Regions from separate parts of the Solibacillus sp. FSL K6-1523 genome, predicted to be linked through region 2. Evidence: a T-box and tRNA genes for the amino acid it is inferred to sense, from the RefSeq annotation. Region 2 holds a T-box; the other holds one or more tRNA genes.
The links. A T-box is a leader RNA that pairs with one kind of tRNA and senses whether it is charged. The one in region 2 lies ahead of trpS (tryptophan--tRNA ligase), so its partner is inferred to be a tRNA-Trp.

Region 1: it encodes a tRNA-Trp, which carries the amino acid that the T-box ahead of trpS (tryptophan--tRNA ligase) is inferred to sense. The anticodon was not compared.

The regions. Positions count from the first base shown of each region.
Region 1 is NZ_JBBOSU010000001.1:3,778,441-3,788,210, forward strand. It holds gene MHI10_RS18170 (FecCD family ABC transporter permease) at 1-459, shown strand, start outside; gene MHI10_RS18175 (ABC transporter ATP-binding protein) at 459-1,241, shown strand; gene MHI10_RS18180 (pyridoxamine 5'-phosphate oxidase family protein) at 1,252-1,749, shown strand; gene MHI10_RS18185 (response regulator transcription factor) at 1,884-2,576, opposite strand; gene MHI10_RS18190 (flavin-containing monooxygenase) at 2,679-4,298, shown strand; gene MHI10_RS18195 (glucose 1-dehydrogenase) at 4,305-5,072, shown strand; gene MHI10_RS18200 (alpha/beta hydrolase) at 5,148-6,104, shown strand; tRNA gene MHI10_RS18205 (tRNA-Leu) at 6,303-6,384, opposite strand; tRNA gene MHI10_RS18210 (tRNA-Cys) at 6,435-6,508, opposite strand; tRNA gene MHI10_RS18215 (tRNA-Gly) at 6,526-6,600, opposite strand; tRNA gene MHI10_RS18220 (tRNA-Gln) at 6,608-6,682, opposite strand; tRNA gene MHI10_RS18225 (tRNA-His) at 6,711-6,786, opposite strand; tRNA gene MHI10_RS18230 (tRNA-His) at 6,833-6,908, opposite strand; tRNA gene MHI10_RS18235 (tRNA-Trp) at 6,941-7,014, opposite strand; tRNA gene MHI10_RS18240 (tRNA-Tyr) at 7,026-7,109, opposite strand; tRNA gene MHI10_RS18245 (tRNA-Thr) at 7,116-7,191, opposite strand; tRNA gene MHI10_RS18250 (tRNA-Phe) at 7,211-7,286, opposite strand; tRNA gene MHI10_RS18255 (tRNA-Asp) at 7,311-7,386, opposite strand; tRNA gene MHI10_RS18260 (tRNA-Met) at 7,390-7,464, opposite strand; tRNA gene MHI10_RS18265 (tRNA-Val) at 7,482-7,557, opposite strand; tRNA gene MHI10_RS18270 (tRNA-Glu) at 7,580-7,654, opposite strand; tRNA gene MHI10_RS18275 (tRNA-Ser) at 7,673-7,764, opposite strand; tRNA gene MHI10_RS18280 (tRNA-Asn) at 7,773-7,847, opposite strand; rRNA gene rrf (5S ribosomal RNA) at 7,862-7,977, opposite strand; rRNA gene MHI10_RS18290 (23S ribosomal RNA) at 8,097-9,770, opposite strand, start outside.
Region 2 is NZ_JBBOSU010000001.1:786,194-795,963, reverse strand. It holds gene MHI10_RS03555 (lytic transglycosylase domain-containing protein) at 1-182, shown strand, start outside; gene MHI10_RS03550 (globin domain-containing protein) at 442-840, shown strand; gene MHI10_RS03545 (DsbA family protein) at 837-1,643, shown strand; gene pepF (oligoendopeptidase F) at 2,226-4,034, opposite strand; gene MHI10_RS03535 (competence protein CoiA) at 4,097-5,227, opposite strand; gene mecA (adaptor protein MecA) at 5,450-6,094, opposite strand; gene spxA (transcriptional regulator SpxA) at 6,508-6,906, opposite strand; T-box leader at 7,387-7,603, shown strand; gene trpS (tryptophan--tRNA ligase) at 7,662-8,651, shown strand; gene fabF (beta-ketoacyl-ACP synthase II) at 8,917-9,770, opposite strand, start outside.

The DNA.
Region 1 (9,770 bases), 3.0 Mb from region 2:
GTCCAATGGCTAAATGGAAGCCTAGCAGCAAAGGGACATTCTGCACTTCAAATGATTTATGTATACGCCATTATTGGATGGATTTTATCAATATTCGCTATTAGAAAAGCAAATATTATCCGCCTTGGAGACCAAGTAGCCGTTAATTTAGGGGAAAATGTAACACGAATTCGTATCATTTTATCTATTTTAGCTGTATTTTTAGCAGCGATTTCAGTAGCAGCCATCGGAATGATTGGTTTTGTTGGTTTAATTGTTCCGCATATGGCGCGTTTATTAGTCGGATCAGATTATAAATACATGCTGCCAATGAGCATGGCTATGGGAGCTATCCTTGTATTAGTGGCCGATACAGTCGGGCGCACTTTATTTGCTCCCCTCGATATTCCAGCAGGGATTATTATGGCCATTATTGGTGGTCCTTACTTTTTATACTTAATGAGAAAGAAGGCTTTTTAATGTTAACAATTGAACAGCTCTCCATTCGTTATGAGCAAAAAGAAGTTGTCCATAATTTTTCATTTGATGTTCAAAAAGGAGAAATATTATCGATTATTGGACCAAATGGCTCAGGTAAATCAACTATTTTAAAAGCTGTTGCCCGTATGCTTCCGTATTGCTCTGGAACGATTACGTTTGACCAAAAAAATATGCGCAATTTAGCATCCAAAGAAATCGCTAAGAAAATGTGTATTTTAAGTCAACGTAATCAAGCCCCTTCTGATATTACCGTTCGAAATTTAGTAGCCTATGGTCGCTATCCACATAAAAAGTGGTTTGAACGCTTAAACGATGAAGATTACGCGATAGTTGATTGGGCACTTGAGAAAACACATTTAACCCACTACCAAAATCAATCTATTGCTGCCCTATCTGGAGGCGAATCTCAACGTGCTTGGATTGCCATGGCATTGGCTCAAAAACCCGAAATTTTATTGCTCGATGAACCGACAACGTATTTAGATATTGCACATCAGCACGAAATATTAGAGCTAGTCCGTGAGCTGAATCGCGAAACCGGTTTGACCGTTGTTATGGTGCTTCATGACCTCAATCAAGCATCTAGCTATAGTGATCGCATTGTCGTTGTTAAAGATGGTCATTGTGTACAAAAAGGAACACCTACTGAAGTAATGACTGAGCAGATGATTCAGTCCACTTATAAAATGGAGGCAGAAATTCAACATGTTGTTTGGGATTCAGCCCCTCGAATTCAATTAAAAAATACTGTAAGAGGTTAGGAGAATTATTATGAAAACTACAATTGATCTAATTCAAATCCGTTCAGACTATGAAGCATTTTTACAACGTAAGAAAAGTATATTATTAAGCTTCGTTACACCAGAAGGTCAAGCATTTAGTAGCTCAGCAGCATTTGTACAAGTAAATAATAAGTTTTATGTTTATGTAAGTCATATCGCAGAACATCATCAACTCCTTGAGCAAAACGAAATAATCGATGTATTGTTTGTAGCAGATGAAGCCGTTACACAAAACCACTTTGCAACAGAACGAGCTCGCTTTCAATGTGCCCCACAAAACTTAGGCAATGAAGGGCATGAAGAAATATTCGAAGCCTTTGATACAGTTCATAGCAAAAAGATGATGCAGCTATTACGCACATTAGATTTCTCTCTATTTGAGCTAACACCACTCAAAGGACGCTATGTAGTAGGCTTCGGAAAAGCGTTTGATATTGATTTTGCTGAAGATACATTAACACATGTAGTTATTGATAAAAAGAAATAATGAGTAGAATGGCAAAAGCATCGATCCTATGATTCGATGCTTTTTTCTATGTTAACTTATTTCAGTTATTGGACAAACATTGGCTATTTTACATGACCGTTAATACGTCATTAAAGATCAAAGGACAGCTATTATTAAATCAACCCTAATTTATATAGCTTGACGATTGCTTCTACACGATTTTGTGCCTGTAATTTTTTAATTGCTGTTTTAATATATTGATTCACTGTTAAATCACTTATTTGAATGGAAGCGGCAATTTCTTTAGTACTTTCTCCTAACGCGACATGCTGCATGACTTCAAGTTCACGCTTACTTAAAGGGCACTTATTCGAAATTTGGTGTTGCGTTGCGAAGAGTTCCCCTGTTAAGCGACCGAAATATGTAAACGCTTCCAATAGAGTGTCAGAAATTTGAAAGTCTTCTTCAAATTCATCACCACATATATAACCTAAAGATACGTTACCATGAAAGATAGGTACGACGATAAATTGCTCAGATTCTCCATTTGAAATATATTTACTAGGCATTGATTTTAAATAGTCAACCCCTTTTACATAAAGCGCACGACGTTCCTGCAAAGCATCCATAATAATTGGTACGTTTCGAAGGTCTTCTACATAGTGTGTAATAAATTTGTAATCATTCAATCTAAATGCAATAATACCTTCTCCGATATGACCAAGTGGAGAATAGCGAAGTAAATAGCCACTTTTCACAGGAAAACTATTTTCGTATAAATCGAGCAATTGTACAAATAACTCCTCTTGCGACTGAATGCTACGTAACGATAAAAAGTCTTTCAAAAAGGTAGTAGTTAATTGCAAATTCATTCCCCCTTTAATTAGTATAGATTATCCTATTTAAGTGGAATTTTCAATTTTAAAACTATTCAGTAATATGATGGTACACTCAAAGGAGGAATTACGATGCAAATGAACAAGCAATTAGATGCAGTTGTTGTAGGTGCGGGGTTTGCGGGACTTTACATGCTTCATAAGCTTCGCGAATCGAACTTAAGCACCGTCGTTTATGAGGCTGGCGCAGAAGTTGGTGGTGTATGGTACTGGAATTTATATCCGGGAGCAAAGTGCGATATTGATAGTATTCATTATTGTTATACATTTTCCGAAGAGTTGTATAAAAAGTGGAATTGGACATCTAAATATCCACTGCAGCATGAAATTTTAAATTACTTAAACTATGTAACGGATGAGTTAGATTTAAAAAAAGATATTCAATTTAACACACAAGTTGTAGGTGCAACATTCGATGAACAACAAAACGTTTGGGTAGTACAACTGAAAAATGGAGAGGTCGTAACAGCCAAATACTTTATTTCCGCAGTCGGCTGCTTATCCGCAACAAATTTACCGAAGATTGAAGGAATTGAACAATTCCAAGGTGAAGCTTATCATACAGGAAAATGGCCAAAAAACTCTGTTGATTTTACGAATAAACGAGTAGGGGTCATTGGGACAGGCTCAAGTGGTGTGCAACTCATACCTGAGGTAGCGAAAGTTGCGGCGGAATTAACGGTATTTCAGCGTACAGCACAATATGTTTTACCAGCAAATAACTATGATTACACGCAGCAGTTTATTGAGGAGTCTAAAAATAATTACGAAGCAACTCGAAAGTTATTGCACTTCTCCTCATCTGGTAGTGCGATTACTATTCGCAATAAATCAGCTTTCGAAGATACAGCTGAGGAGCGCGAAGCTGCATTTGAAGAAGCTTGGACAACGGGCGGCTTTAATATGACGACCGTTTATAATGACCTAATGGTTAATGAACAAGCAAATGCATTTGTCTCAGACTTCATTCGTAACAAAATAAAGGCAATAATTCGAGATACTGATACAGCCGAATCATTGTTACCACAGTATATGTATGGTGTTAAGCGCTTAACTTTAGGGACGAATTATTATGAAACATATAATCGCTCGAACGTTCGTTTAGTCAATTTACGCAAAACACCAATTGAAAAAATTACTGCACAAGGCATCCAGACAACAACAGAAGAAATACCATTAGATGTCATTATTTATGCAACAGGCTATGATGGTATGACGGGACCACTATTACGAATGGACATTAAAGGGCGAAATGGCGTGTCATTAAATGAGAAATGGGAAGACGGTGGTAAAGTTCGAACATTCCTTGGTATCGCTACAAATGATTTCCCGAATTTCTTTATGATTACAGGACCAGAAAGCCCATCAGTTCTTGTCGTTATGCCAACTGCCATCGAGCAGCATGTTGATTGGATAAGCGATTGCATCAATTACTTAGAAAAACATGACATCGATGCAATTGAGCCATCGAAAGAAGCAGAGGATGCGTGGAGCGAACATACTCGAGAAGTGGCAGAAATGACACTGTATACGAAAGGTGATTCTTGGTATACCGGCTCCAATATTGAAGGTAAACCACGTAGCTTCCTTATTTATTTAGGAGGCTTTGACCATTACCGTGCCAAATGCGATGCAGTCGCTTCCTTACACTATGCAGATTTTCAATTATATTCATCTGTTTCAGAAAATTAAAGGAGTGTGAGTGATTTGTTATTACCAGGGAAAGTTGCAATTATAACAGGAGCAGCACAAGGTATTGGTAAAGCGACAGCTCAGTTATTTGTTGGGCACGGCGCAAAAATTGTTGTGGCAGATATCCAAATAGAAAAGGCGAATGAAACGGTAAAAGAAATTGTAGCAAGCGGCGGCGAGGCGATCGCGGTAAAAGTCGATATTACGTCCGCCACAGATGTGGATCAGTTATTTCAGCAAGCGATTGCAGTTTATGAAAAGGTTGATATCGTCGTAAATAATGCAGGTTTTATGGATGATTTTTCTCCTGTAGCGGATATACAAGACGATTACTGGAAGAAAATTATCGATATTAATTTAACAGGCACGATGCGTATGTGTCGCGCTGCTGTACAAGTATTTTTACCACAACAACATGGGGTTATCATTAACTTAGCGTCGGCGGCAGGTATGAGCGGATCACGAGCTGGTGTAGCCTATACAGCATCCAAACATGGCATCATTGGCTTGACAAAAAATACGGCATTTATGTACGCAGATCAAGGTATTCGTTGTAACGCGTTAGCACCTGGTGGGGTCAATACCGAAATGGGCACCGTTTTTAAAAATTCAAACGAATTAGGACAACGAAAAGTAGGTTCAGGCGCGATGAACGCACCTAAGTTGGCAGAGCCGAGTGATATTGCGAATGCTATTTTGTTGATGGCAAGTGAGCAGGCACGCTTTATTAACGGTGCAGTCGTTCCAGTTGATGCAGGTTGGCTAGCATATTAATAGGTTATAAATTCTCATTAAATATCATAAATTTCTATTAAATATAATAAAAGCGTTAACAAAGGAGGAGTATTCATGAATAAACGTGTTCACCCAGATTTACGAGGTTTGTTAGATGCATTTCCACCATTAAATTTTGAGTATTTAGGTGCGGTGCGCGAAGGGATGGCTAATTCACCAAAGCTACCAATTGCAGAAGATATGGGCGTAGTAGATCAAATGATTAATGGTCCAGACGGTGATCCACTACGCGTGCGCATTTATAAACAAAAAGGTGAAACAAGCACGTTACCAGCTTTACTGTGGATTCACGGTGGAGGCTATGTGATAGGCGTACCAGAAGGTGATGATGTGTTATGCGAACGTTTCGTCAAAGAGGCAAACTGTGTCGTCGTATCAGTCGATTACCGTTTAGCACCAGAACATCCATACCCTGCCCCGTTAGAAGATTGCTATAGCGCATTAAAATGGGTAGCTGACAATTGTGAAGCATTAAATATTGATCCAATTCGTATCGGCATTGCAGGTGCGAGCGCAGGCGGCGGCTTAACGGCGGCGTTAGCACTGTTAGCGAAAGACCGTCAGGGGCCAAGCTTAATTTTCCAAATGCCATTATATCCAATGATTAACGATTTAAACGATAGCTTCTCGAACAAAGAAATTACAGGTAACTACATTTGGAACTACAGCTTAAATGAAAGCGGCTGGTCTATGTATTTAGGCGATTTAAAAGACTCCACTAATATCCCATATCATGCAGCACCTGCTCGAGCTACAGTTGAAGATTTACATGGCTTACCTTACACATACACTTGTGTTGGCCAATTGGATCCGTTCCGCGATGAAACACTGCAATACGTAACCAAATTAGCACAAGCGGGCGTCGATGTAGACTTCCATTTATATGCGGGTGCATACCACGGCTTCGAGTCATTAAATCCGCATGCAAACATCGCAAACAAAACAATTCAAGAATATATTGATGCTGCAAAATATGGATTGAATCGAACGATAGAAGTAGAAGTAAAATAGGTGTGAAAGGAATCAAAAACACTGCTCAAACCGTTATATATAGAATCAGGCTCTTCATAGAAGTCGAGATGCACATCGGAGAAATAGTCGATGCTCCCATCTAATCCCCTACTTCATGTATCTTTGCAAATTTAGGCTTTTAGACAACAAAAAAGAGTCCTCAAATTAATGAGAACTCTTAATACGTCTGCACATAGATACCGATAGTCGGGGTCGAACCGACACTCCTCACGGAACGCGATTTTGAGTCGCGCGCGTCTGCCAATTCCGCCATACCGGCATATCAAAAAAAAGGAATAAAAAAAACCGGAATAACCGATTTAAAGTATATGGAGGCGGCAACCGGATTTGAACCGGTGGTAGAGGTGTTGCAGACCTGTGCCTTACCACTTGGCTATGCCGCCATATATAATTATATTTTTGGAGCGGAAGACGAGGTTCGAACTCGCGACCCCCACCTTGGCAAGGTGGTGTTCTACCACTGAACTACTTCCGCAAAAAAATGGCTGGGGAACCTGGATTCGAACCAGGGCATGACGGAATCAAAATCCGTTGCCTTACCGCTTGGCTATACCCCAATGAAGTAAATTAATATTTTATAAGAAATGGGGCGACTGATGGGAATCGAACCCACGAATGCCTGAACCACAATCAGGTGTGTTAACCACTTCACCACAACCGCCATTATATTATCTTATTTGAAATAAACCTTTAAACTAAATAAAGAATGGGGCGACTGATGGGAATCGAACCCACGAATGCCTGAACCACAATCAGGTGTGTTAACCACTTCACCACAACCGCCATTATATTATTTCGTTTGTTGTTTATTTAATTGGCAGGGGCAGTAGGAATCGAACCCACACTGACGGTTTTGGAGACCGTAGTTCTACCTTTAAACTATGCCCCTGCGATTGAAAATGGTGGTGGGGGACGGATTCGAACCGCCGAACCCTAAGGAGCGGATTTACAGTCCGCCGCGTTTAGCCACTTCGCTACCCCACCTATTAATGGTGCCGGCGAAAGGAGTCGAACCCTCGACCTACTGATTACAAGTCAGTTGCTCTACCAACTGAGCTACACCGGCAAATTACTTTTAAAAAATATGGTGGGTCAGGACGGAATCGAACCGCCGACACTTAGAGCTTCAATCTAATGCTCTACCAACTGAGCTACTGACCCATATTTTATGTATGAAATATAAAATGGCGGTCCCGACCGGGATCGAACCGGCGATCTCCTGCGTGACAGGCAGGCATGTTAACCGCTACACCACGGGACCATTTGGTTGCGGGGACAGGACTTGAACCTGTGACCTTCGGGTTATGAGCCCGACGAGCTACCACTGCTCCACCCCGCGATAATACTATTTTTTTATGGTGGAGGATGACGGGCTCGAACCGCCGACCCTCTGCTTGTAAGGCAGATGCTCTCCCAGCTGAGCTAATCCTCCATGCTGGATAATAAATGTTGAATGGTGACCCGTACGGGATTCGAACCCGTGTTACCGCCGTGAAAGGGCGGTGTCTTAACCGCTTGACCAACGGGCCAATGGAATTATTATAGTCTGGCGGAGAGTAAGGGATTTGAACCCTTGATGCAGTGTTATCCGCATACACGATTTCCAATCGTGCTCCTTCGACCTCTCGGACAACTCTCCAAGAAGAATGGCTCCGAAGGTAGGACTCGAACCTACGACCAACCGGTTAACAGCCGGTTGCTCTACCACTGAGCTACTTCGGAATATTGTTGTGTACGCCTAGCGATGTCCTACTCTCACAGGGGGAAGCCCCCAACTACCATCGGCGCTAAAGAGCTTAACTTCCGTGTTCGGTATGGGAACGGGTGTGACCTCTTTGCCATCATCACTAGACTATTTGAAAGACAATATTCATTATACCATTTACACTTAAAATGTCAAGTGTTATTAGTGATTTTTTATTTTATTCTTTCAAAACTGGATAAACGTTTCATTGAATTGTGCAATAAATTGTGGTTAAGTCCTCGACCGATTAGTATTCGTCAGCTCCATATGTCGCCACACTTCCACCTCGAACCTATCTACCTGATCGTCTTTCAGGGGTCTTACTTACTTGCGTAATGGGAAATCTCATCTTGAGGGGGGCTTCATGCTTAGATGCTTTCAGCACTTATCCCGTCCACACATAGCTACCCAGCGATGCTCTTGGCAGAACAACTGGTACACCAGCGGTGTGTCCATCCCGGTCCTCTCGTACTAAGGACAGCTCCTCTCAAATTTCCTACGCCCACGACGGATAGGGACCGAACTGTCTCACGACGTTCTGAACCCAGCTCGCGTACCGCTTTAATGGGCGAACAGCCCAACCCTTGGGACCGACTACAGCCCCAGGATGCGATGAGCCGACATCGAGGTGCCAAACCTCCCCGTCGATGTGGACTCTTGGGGGAGATAAGCCTGTTATCCCCGGGGTAGCTTTTATCCGTTGAGCGATGGCCCTTCCATGCGGAACCACCGGATCACTAAGCCCGTCTTTCGACCCTGCTCGACTTGTAGGTCTCGCAGTCAAGCTCCCTTATGCCTTTACACTCTACGAATGATTTCCAACCATTCTGAGGGAACCTTTGGGCGCCTCCGTTACTCTTTAGGAGGCGACCGCCCCAGTCAAACTGTCCGCCTGACACTGTCTCCTACCCCGCTAAGGGGCATGGGTTAGAAGTTCAATACAACCAGGGTAGTATCCCACTGACGCCTCCTTCGAAGCTGGCGCTCCGAGATCTCTGGCTCCTACCTATCCTGTACAAGTTGTACCAAAATTCAATATCAGGCTACAGTAAAGCTCCACGGGGTCTTTCCGTCCTGTCGCGGGTAACCTGCATCTTCACAGGTACTATAATTTCACCGAGTCTCTCGTTGAGACAGTGCCCAGATCGTTACGCCTTTCGTGCGGGTCGGAACTTACCCGACAAGGAATTTCGCTACCTTAGGACCGTTATAGTTACGGCCGCCGTTTACTGGGGCTTCAATTCGTAGCTTCGCTTGCGCTAACCACTCCTCTTAACCTTCCAGCACCGGGCAGGCGTCAGCCCCTATACTTCACCTTACGGTTTTGCAGAGACCTGTGTTTTTGCTAAACAGTCGCCTGGGCCTATTCACTGCGGCTCTCATGCGCTTGCACGCTCAAGAGCACCCCTTCTCCCGAAGTTACGGGGTCATTTTGCCGAGTTCCTTAACGAGAGTTCTCTCGCACACCTTAGGATTCTCTCCTCGACTACCTGTGTCGGTTTGCGGTACGGGCACCTCTCACCTCGATAGAGGCTTTTCTTGGCAGTGTGAAATCAGGAACTTCGTCCATACGGACTCGTCATCACAGCTCAACGTATTAGTGTGCGGATTTGCCTACACACACGCCTTACTGCTTGAACAGAGACAACCAACGCTCTGCTTACCCTATCCTACTGCGTCCCCCCATTTCTCAAACGGTGAGGAGGTGGTACAGGAATATCAACCTGTTGTCCATCGCCTACGCCTATCGGCCTCGGCTTAGGTCCCGACTAACCCTGAGCGGACGAGCCTTCCTCAGGAAACCTTAGTCATACGGTGGACGGGATTCTCACCCGTCTTTCGCTACTCATACCGGCATTCTCACTTCTAAGCGCTCCACCAGTCCTTCCGGTCTGACTTCA
Region 2 (9,770 bases):
AAAATATTATGGGCGGCGCAAAATATTTACGTCAAATGCTCGATCAATTTGACAATGACATTTCTACAGCACTTGCAGCCTATAATGCTGGACCTGGGAACGTTAAAAAGTACGGTGGAATCCCGCCATTTAAAGAAACACAAAATTATGTAACAAAGGTATTAGGCTATTTCAAAGCTTAAAAGAACGAACTTTAAATTTTATTAGGGCACTTTATTTGAGAAAACAGAAATACGTTGCTAGAATAATTGTATAGCCTAAATTTAATTTGCCGTAGCAAATTAAAGCCTCCGGCGGATGTCACAGATTTTTAGGGGAGCTTTTCGAGCAAGCTCGAAAAAAATCTGGACGCAATTACGCCAAGGCGTAATTGAATTTTCCTTTACATAAGGATGGTTTGTTCGATCAATGGTCGAAGTACGACATAAAGGGGTAAAACTAATGAATCGAAACTATACGATTCCTTACGAGGAACTCGGTGCTGAAAAGCTATCTGAACTATTAAACGCATTCTACTCTCGAGTGGCGAAGCACCCTTTACTTATTCCGATTTTTCCGGAAGATTTAACTGAAACAATTCGTAAACAAATACAATTTCAAACGCAGTATCTTGGAGGCCCTAATCTGTTTACAGAAGAACATGGTCACCCAATGATGCGCGCTAGACATATGCATTTTAAAATTACACCTGATCGTGCACAGGCATGGCTTGAATGTATGGCTGAGGCAATGGATGAAGTTGGCTTAGACGGTAAATTCCGCGAAGTCTATTTCAAACGCCTTGCATTAACTGCTCACCATATGGTCAACGCTCCGAATGATGAGGAGGGATTTGAGTGAATAATGTCCAACTGTTACAACAATCAATCGCACCTTCTACATGTAATAAGCCAATAGAGTTATATATTTTTATCGACCCACTTTGCCCAGAAGCCTTAGCAATGCAAGGTACATTACGCAAATTACAGGTCGAGTATGAACATTACTTTACATGTCGATATATTCTCAGTACGGAGCTTACATCATTAAATAGTATTAGTAACCGTATTAAAGGGTGTGTTTCAGGAGCAGAATTGGATATTACACATCCAGCATTACCATCTATCGCAATTAAAGCCGCTGAATTACAAGGTAAACGAGCAGGCTTTCGCTATTTAAACAAAGTACAAGAAATCGCTGCATTAAATACGCGTAATATTCATTCGCATGCAACATTACTTGAAGTTGCTCATGAAGTGAATCTAGACATGAATGAATTCACTACTGATTTCGGCTCAAAGGAAGCAGCTCGCTCTTTCCAATGCGATCTTCACTTAACAAATGAAATGGAAATTGACGAAGTTCCAAGTATCGTATTTTTCAATGAACGTATTGAGGATGAAGGTTTAAAAGTGAGTGGATCTTATACTTATGAAGTTTATGAGCATATTTTGCAGGAGTTGCTCGGAGAAGAGTTAATCCGTCAACCTATCCCACCACTCGAAAAATTGTTCGACCGTTTTAACACATTATCAACAGCTGAAGTTGCAGAAATTTATACAATTAGTGAAGCATCTGCAGAACGCGAATTAAAAAAGCGCATGCTTCAACAAAAAGTAGAGCGCCTTATGACAGACGATATTACAATGTGGCGTGCAAGATAAGGCAATATTTCCACCAAGTTTTTATTTAGAGTTACGCCTATTTCAGCTATACTTCTAGTTTGCGTTAAGATGTTAACCATGTGTTCCGCTCTTATATAATTATTTATTCTAACAGCTAACTCCTTTTAATAGGGGGGAGCTGTTTTTTTCATATGTTTTCATTTTTTCAAAACAAAAGAGACACCACTATCCTCGACGATAGGGTGTCTCTTTTTCACAAAGGGGATGGGAGAAATGTTCACGTTCAAACAAAGGGGTGTATGTTTGTTATGTGATTTATTTCACGTATATTACTTTATCATAGAATAATAACTGTTTCAATGCATCTTGCATTGTTTCACAAATTCGTCATATAGTAAGCGTTTTCACCTATTTGTATGACACATATGCTCTTTTCGACAAAGTTCCCCCTTCAAAATATCACAAAGAAACCTTGATACCACTACTTTTCTATATAAATATAATGTGTTGTACTATTTCATATCCTTTGTGAAATAGTAATTGAGCATTTTTGGTTTTTAAATAGAATTTCTCCTCACAAAGGAGAAAACACACTGAGATTTCAGTGTGTTTTCTTCCGATTTAATTATTCAACAATAACTTTTCTAGTTCTGTTAATTTCTCTTCAAATACTTTACATGCGAGTGCAATCGGTTCAGGTGATTCCATATCAACACCAGCAGCTTTTAATACTTCAATTGGGAAGTCTGAGCAACCTGCTTTTAAGAAGTTGTTAATATAACGGTCTACTGCTGGCTGCCCTTCTTCTAAGATTTGCTTGCTTAATGCTGTTGCAGCTGATTGCCCCGTTGCATATTGGTAAACATAATAGTTATAGTAGAAGTGCGGAATTCTCGCCCATTCTAAGCCAATTTCTTCATCCACTGTTATATCATCACCGAAATACTGTTTGTTTAAGTTGTAATAAATCTCCGTTAACTTTTCCGCTGTTAACGCCTCACCATTACGATCCATTTCATGAACCTTATGCTCGAACTCAGCGAACATTGTTTGGCGGAAAACGGTACCACGGAATCCATCTAACCATTGATTTAATAAGTAAATTTTTTGTTTGTCATCATCTAAAGTTTTCATTAAATAATCAAATAATAATTCTTCATTGCATGTTGAAGCTACTTCTGCAACGAAAATGGAATAGTCTGCGTATGGATACGGTTGATTCGCCCGTGAATAGAAACTATGCATACTGTGGCCAAACTCATGTGCTAACGTATACAAGTTGTTGACGTTGTTTTGCCAGTTCATTAACACATATGGATTCGTTCCAAATGTACCAGATGAATATGCACCACTGCGCTTCCCTTTGTTTTCTAACACGTCTACCCAGCGAGAATCTAAGCCTTTTTGAACGCTGGCTTGATACTCTTTACCTAGTGGCGCAAAGCTGTCTACCATCATCTTTTTCGCTTCATCATACGTTACTTCCATTTTCACTTCTTTTACAAGTGGTGTAAATAAATCGTACATATGCAGCTCATCCACACCTAATACTTTTTTGCGCAATGAAATGTAACGATGCACTACTGGTAAGAAGTCATGAATCGTCGAAATTAATTGATCGTATACTTTTTCCGGAATAAAGTTATTACTTAATGCAGCATGGCGTGCGGATTCGTAATTGCGAATTTTTGCATCCGCATTATGCGCTTTGACATTGCCAGACAACGTAGTGGCAAATGTATTTTTAAATTGACCATACACTTGATACATTGCCTTAAATGCCGCTTCTCGTACATCACGATTATCACTTTCTAACATCGTGATATAGTTGCCGTGCGTTAATTGAACATCTTCCCCGTCCTCATTTTTAATGATCGGGAATTCTAAATCAGCGTTATTTAATGCGCTAAATGTATTACCTGATGCAGAAGACACTTCGGATAGCTGTGCTAGTAATTCTTCTTTTTCAGCAGATAATACATGTGGGCGCCCTAAATTTAATTCTTTTAAGCTTTGTTTATACAGTTCCAGTGGCTCATAGCTCGCTACATAGCTATCCAATGTCGCTTCATCTAACGCTAAAATTTCCGGTGTAATAAATGACCATGTCGCACCCATTTTTGCTGCTGATGAACGAATACGACCGTCTAAATCTTGGTATTTACTGTTTGTTGTATCTTGATCGTGTTTCAAATGTGAATACACATATAATTTGTGCAGACGCTCCATTAATTGATTACTAAACTGCAACGTATTGTATAAACTTTCAGCGCTGTCAGCTACTTTTCCTTTAAAATTGGCGGCTTGCTCTGATAATTTTTCTACTTCTTTTAATTCCACTTCCCAAGCATCATCTGTCGCAAATATCGTAGATAAATCCCACGTTAAATGCTCAGGTACTTCGTCACGTGTTAATACTTTTTTAGACATTCGGTATTTCCCCCATCCTTATTATAGCGATATTCAAAATTATAAATCTATTTTAAGCAATTTTAAGCAGGTATTGCAAATAATTCCTCGTACAGGACGGAAAATAGTTGTTCCGATGGTACTTCACCATGAATCGTTTCAATTTCCAGCTTTCTTAATACCATTAAATATTGCGTTACCGCCCTTAGCAAATCATCGTTTTCTAACATTTTCGACCACTCTAAAAAGTATGGTATCGCTTTTAAATGAAAGGTTTGCGGTGTTAATTGATGCCGTTCCATAAAGTAAAAAAGTTGGAGTTGCCATTCTACACAAAAAATGTCGGATTGCTCATTGTTTGACAGTGGAATTCCAATAAAATTCGGCAGCTTCGATACGGTTAACTTTAGTTCATAAATCGCACGCAACAAAGTATCATTAACCCCTCTTCTACTGAGAAGAAGTCTGGCATGTAAATATTGAAATCGATAGGCCAAAAACCTTGTAAGCATTCCTTTAAATTGATTTTCAGTTATCTTTTTAGGAACAAAAAACGGGAATAGTTGCTTCATCAGAGGAATGGATTGAATATAGCCAAAGTATTGCTGACCATGAATCGGTAGTAAATTACTTATATAATAAAATGTACGACTATGTACATCATAGCTTAGTAAATATTTCTGATTTTTATACATTTGAATATATTGGGCATTCGTATGATTAATCGAAAGCTTCGTTAAGCCTCGAGATTTAAATTGTTCATTAGGAGTTTGAATAATCCACATGGGCATAATTTGAATGTCTTTATAACCTTCTGTACGCTTTTGGTATTTTTGTGGGGAAAGGCGACTACATTGAAATTCAATCGCATATTTTTGTGTTCCTTTTGTAATTAGTAAATCTGGTCGTTGTTGTATAGCGGGTAAGTACGGTTCTAGTACAGGTTGCAATTGCAGTTGTTGAAAGAGTTCCTGTAAATGTTGCTTCCCTAATAAGTGGGCATAGGATTCCCCTTCTGAAAATAACGCGTCACAGTCACTTTTCTTAACATGCGCAAAATGGGGGATTTTAATTTGTCCAATTTTTAAGATGAGCAACGCTTTACATTGCGGGCAATAAAATTGAGCCGTTTTCTTTAATGCTTGTAATTGTTCTTGAGGTGTCGATCTATTTAATTGAAACAGTTGTTGTTGTTCCGTTAATGCGACAAGCATAATGCACCACCCCCTTATGTATCATCGTAACGATTTTACCGTTGCATTTCAACTTACGAAATGTTACTGTTGGCAAACTTCCATTTTGAACGCTCGTTTTTATTGAAAAATAAATTTTGCGTATGTGTAGCAATATTCATTCTAGTATAAAAAACGCAAAAATACCGTTTTGAAATGAATCAAAACGGCATGTGCTTGCTTATTGACAATGGAAGCTTGATTTTAGAAATAACTCGCGATTGTTTCGAAACAATCTTCCGAAATAATCACTTCTCCATACTCTTCCAATCTATGAATTGTCATTTTAGATGATGATAAATATTCACTGCAGAGCGCAATCATATTTTTTGCTTCCTGCTGATCTAAATCGAGTAAATCCACAACTAAATAATAGTATCCTTCACATTGATATAGCGCGGATTTTACGCCGAATAATGATGCGCGTCTTGCAAGCGGTACTAATTCATCGATATCTTTAAAACGGAATCGTGCATTTTCAATTGGTTCCTCTTCTTTATTTTTACCAAGAGAATTAAAAAGCGCTTCTTCCATATCTGTTAATTGGTCTGTTATATCATGACTTTCTTCAAAAGGGCCTACCATTGATGAAGCATCGGAGTCATTATTGACAGATGCGCGTGTCACGACAACTTCCAAGCCAACTTCTGATGCATTTATGTGAATCCAAATCGGACCATCTAAATCAAAGTAATCTTCCGTATTCACCTCGCCAATAACATCCCAGAAAAGCTCTTCCCCTTTTGCACGATTATACCAAATCTCCTCACGACTATAGCCGCGATCCTCGATATCACTATACGTAATAAAAAGTTTTAACGTATTTTCGTTAATGCGTTCGATGTCCATTAGACTTCAACTCCTTTCACAGTCAATCATTGAACTACACAGTATATCAGTCAATTTCGCCTTCGCAAAAATTGCGTCCAGTAGATGTGTTCTACTAAACAGAACTAAACCAAATTTATTTCACTTAAAGTGCAATGTAAATCCATCGTGCTCTACAAAATCTGAGCTAAATACCCTATTTTACAGTAGTAGGATATCTATAACTCTATTGTATGATGGATTGCATGAAAATGAAAAGGAAAAACATTATTGTAGCGAAATTATTTGAATACTTGAAATTGTATTGTACCTTTACATCGAAATCAAGGCTAACACCTTTCAATTCCGTTATTTGATGAGTTGATAGACCATGGCGATAAAAAAAGATGTTACAGCAGCAAATTTGCATGAGTAACATCCATCATAAAATTTATTTAGTTAACCATTCGTTGCGCTTCTTGTAGTTGATAAGCACGAACTTTACGAGGTAGGAATCGACGAATTTCATCTTCGTTATAACCTACTTGTAATCGTTTTTTATCTAAAATAATCGGACGACGTAATAATCCTGGATATTCTTGAATAAGCTCATATAACCGCTGCAGAGGTAAATTTTCTACATCTACATTTAGTTTTTGGAAGATTTTTGATCTCGTCGAAATGATTTCATCTGTACCATCTTCTGTCATACTTAAAATTTCTTTGATTTCACTAATTGTAAGTGGTTCAGAAAAAATGTTGCGTTCTGTATACGAGATATCATGCTCTTCTAACCATGCTTTCGCTTTTCGACATGAAGTACAACTTGGTGAAGTAAATAATGTTACTAACATTGTCTCACTCCCTCTCCTCATTAAATCAATTTCCTTCGTTAAGCGGATAAAAACGCTTGAAATGAAGTAAATTAGAATGTGGACGATTTAATCGTTAATTTAGAATTAATTTAATTTAATACTATGCTTTTATTATACAGGAAAAGACATCATTTGAATATACTTTGTCAACAAATAAACGCTTGTTTCCGCAAAAAAAATATGCACATTTTTTCTCTTAAAAGACCATTTCCTATAATAATTATGTCTTCCCTTTAAAAACTACCCCAAAGACGGATTACCTAAACATATTTCGCCCCAATTTTTTTCTCAATTATGAACAACAATTGAGAAAAATAAACTGTAATCTAATCACCATTAAAAAAGCTATTAGTAATACTACTATGTCCATAATTCACGTTTTTTATTCAAAAAGATTGATGCCTCATAATAATATTTGCATTTTTTCTAATAAGTACGATATAATCACATTCAATATTATGAAAAACGATGACGAAGAGTAGTACATTTAATTCAGAATGTAAAGAGAGTCTGTGGACGGTGCAAACAGATCATTCATTAAATGGAATGGACTTTCGAGTTAGCTTTATGAACCTTTTTTCCAGTAGTAAAGCTCGGACCTTCACGTTACGAAGATGAGTGGCCATTTTTTGGCAAGCTGGGTGGTACCGCGGATTTTACATCATTCGTCCCTTCTATTTTATATAGAGGACGCATGATGTTTTTATTTTGTCCAAATTCGAGGAGGTTTTTTTTTGAAAACTATATTTTCAGGCGTACAGCCAACAGGAACGATTACATTAGGCAACTATATCGGCGCAATCAAACAATTCCCTGCACTACAAGATGAAGGCAATGCGATTTACTGTATCGTAGACCAACATGCAATTACCGTTCCACAAGACCGTTTAGAGCTACGTAAAAATATTCGCTCATTAGCTGCGATGTATATTGCTGTAGGGATTGACCCAGCTAAATCAACATTATTCATTCAATCTGAAGTACCTGCCCACGCTCAAGCAGGATGGATTTTACAATGTGTCGCATCCATCGGTGAATTAGAGCGCATGACACAATTTAAAGACAAATCAAACGGAAAAGAATCGGTATCTGCCGCACTGCTAACTTACCCACCGTTAATGGCTGCCGATATTCTTTTATATAATACGGATATCGTGCCTGTTGGAGATGACCAAAAGCAACATATCGAATTAACACGCGATTTAGCAGAGCGCTTCAATAAGCGTTACAATGATGTGTTAACAATTCCAGATATTCAATTACCAAAAGAAGGCGCCCGCATTAAATCATTGCAAGAACCTACGAAAAAAATGTCAAAATCGGACCCAAATACAAAGGCAACAATTCGTTTACTTGATACACCAAAAGAAATTGAAAAGAAAATTAAATCTGCGGTGACGGATTCTGAAGGTATTGTCAAATTCGATGTCGAAAACAAACCAGGCGTTGCTAATTTATTAACGATTGAATCTGCCTTATCAGGTATTTCCATTGCGCAACTAGAACAAAAATACGAAGGTAAAGGCTATGGTGATTTTAAAGCAGGTGTTGCTGAAGCAGTCATCACACATTTAACGCCTATTCAAGAACGTTATAATGAATTAATCGATTCACCAGAACTTGATGCGATTTTAGATGAAGGTGCTATTAAAGCCAATGCGATTGCTTCAAAAACGCTTAAGAAAATGGAGAACGCGATGGGGTTAGGGCGAAAACGACGATAAACATAATCCCTAACGTACCTACTGCTAAATAAATTTCCGCACTATTTAGTATGTACAACATGACAGCACGCCATGAATAACCGAGCGTACGGTAATTTAAATACAAAATGATATTACTAATGGACATAACACAAATTCCATAACAAAATAAAAATATGACAAAGCGTGCGATTGACACCATCCTTTGTACAACTATACGAAAAAACAACGTGCGCCATGACTGCGTACGTTGTTTTTCATTTAAATAGAGAATTCTTTTTAGAATTTATGCGCCTGTATATTTTTTAAACAATAAACAAGCATTATGACCGCCAAAGCCTAAAGAATTGCTTAATGCAAAGTCAATCGATGCTTTTCGTGCCTCATTTGGAACATAATCTAAATCACATTCCGGATCTGGGTCATGTAAATTCATCGTCGGTGGTAAAACGCCTTCTTTTAACGCCATTAACGTAAAGATTGCCTCCACGCCACCAGCCGCGCCTAATAAATGGCCCGTTACACTTTTAGTTGAGCTCATTGCCAATTGGTAGGCATGCTCACCAAATACCGTTTTCACAGCTTGTGTTTCGAATAGATCATTATATGGTGTACTAGTACCATGTGCATTAATATAACCAACTTGTTCTGGCGCAACGTTTGCATCATTTAACGCCATCGCCATTGCACGTGCAGCACCTTCACCATTTGGAGCTGGCGCCGTAATATGGTGGGCATCACCTGTCGAACCATAACCTACTACTTCACCGTAAATTTTCGCACCACGCGCTTTTGCATGCTCTAGCTCTTCCAAAATTAAAATTCCTGCACCTTCACCAATAACGAATCCATCACGATTTTTATCAAATGGACGAGAAGCTGTGTTCGCATCTGGATTTAATGATAATGCTGTGTTTGAACTAAAACCAGCAACGGCCATTGTCACGATCGGCGCTTCTGCCCCACCTGTAATCATCACATCCGCATCGCCTCGTTCAATGACTTTAAACGCATCACCAATCGAATTCGTTCCAGATGCACAAGCTGTTACAGAGCAAGAGTTAACACCTTTTGCACCAAGATAAATCGACACTTGCCCTGAAGCCATATCTGGAATCATCATTGGTACGAAAAACGGAC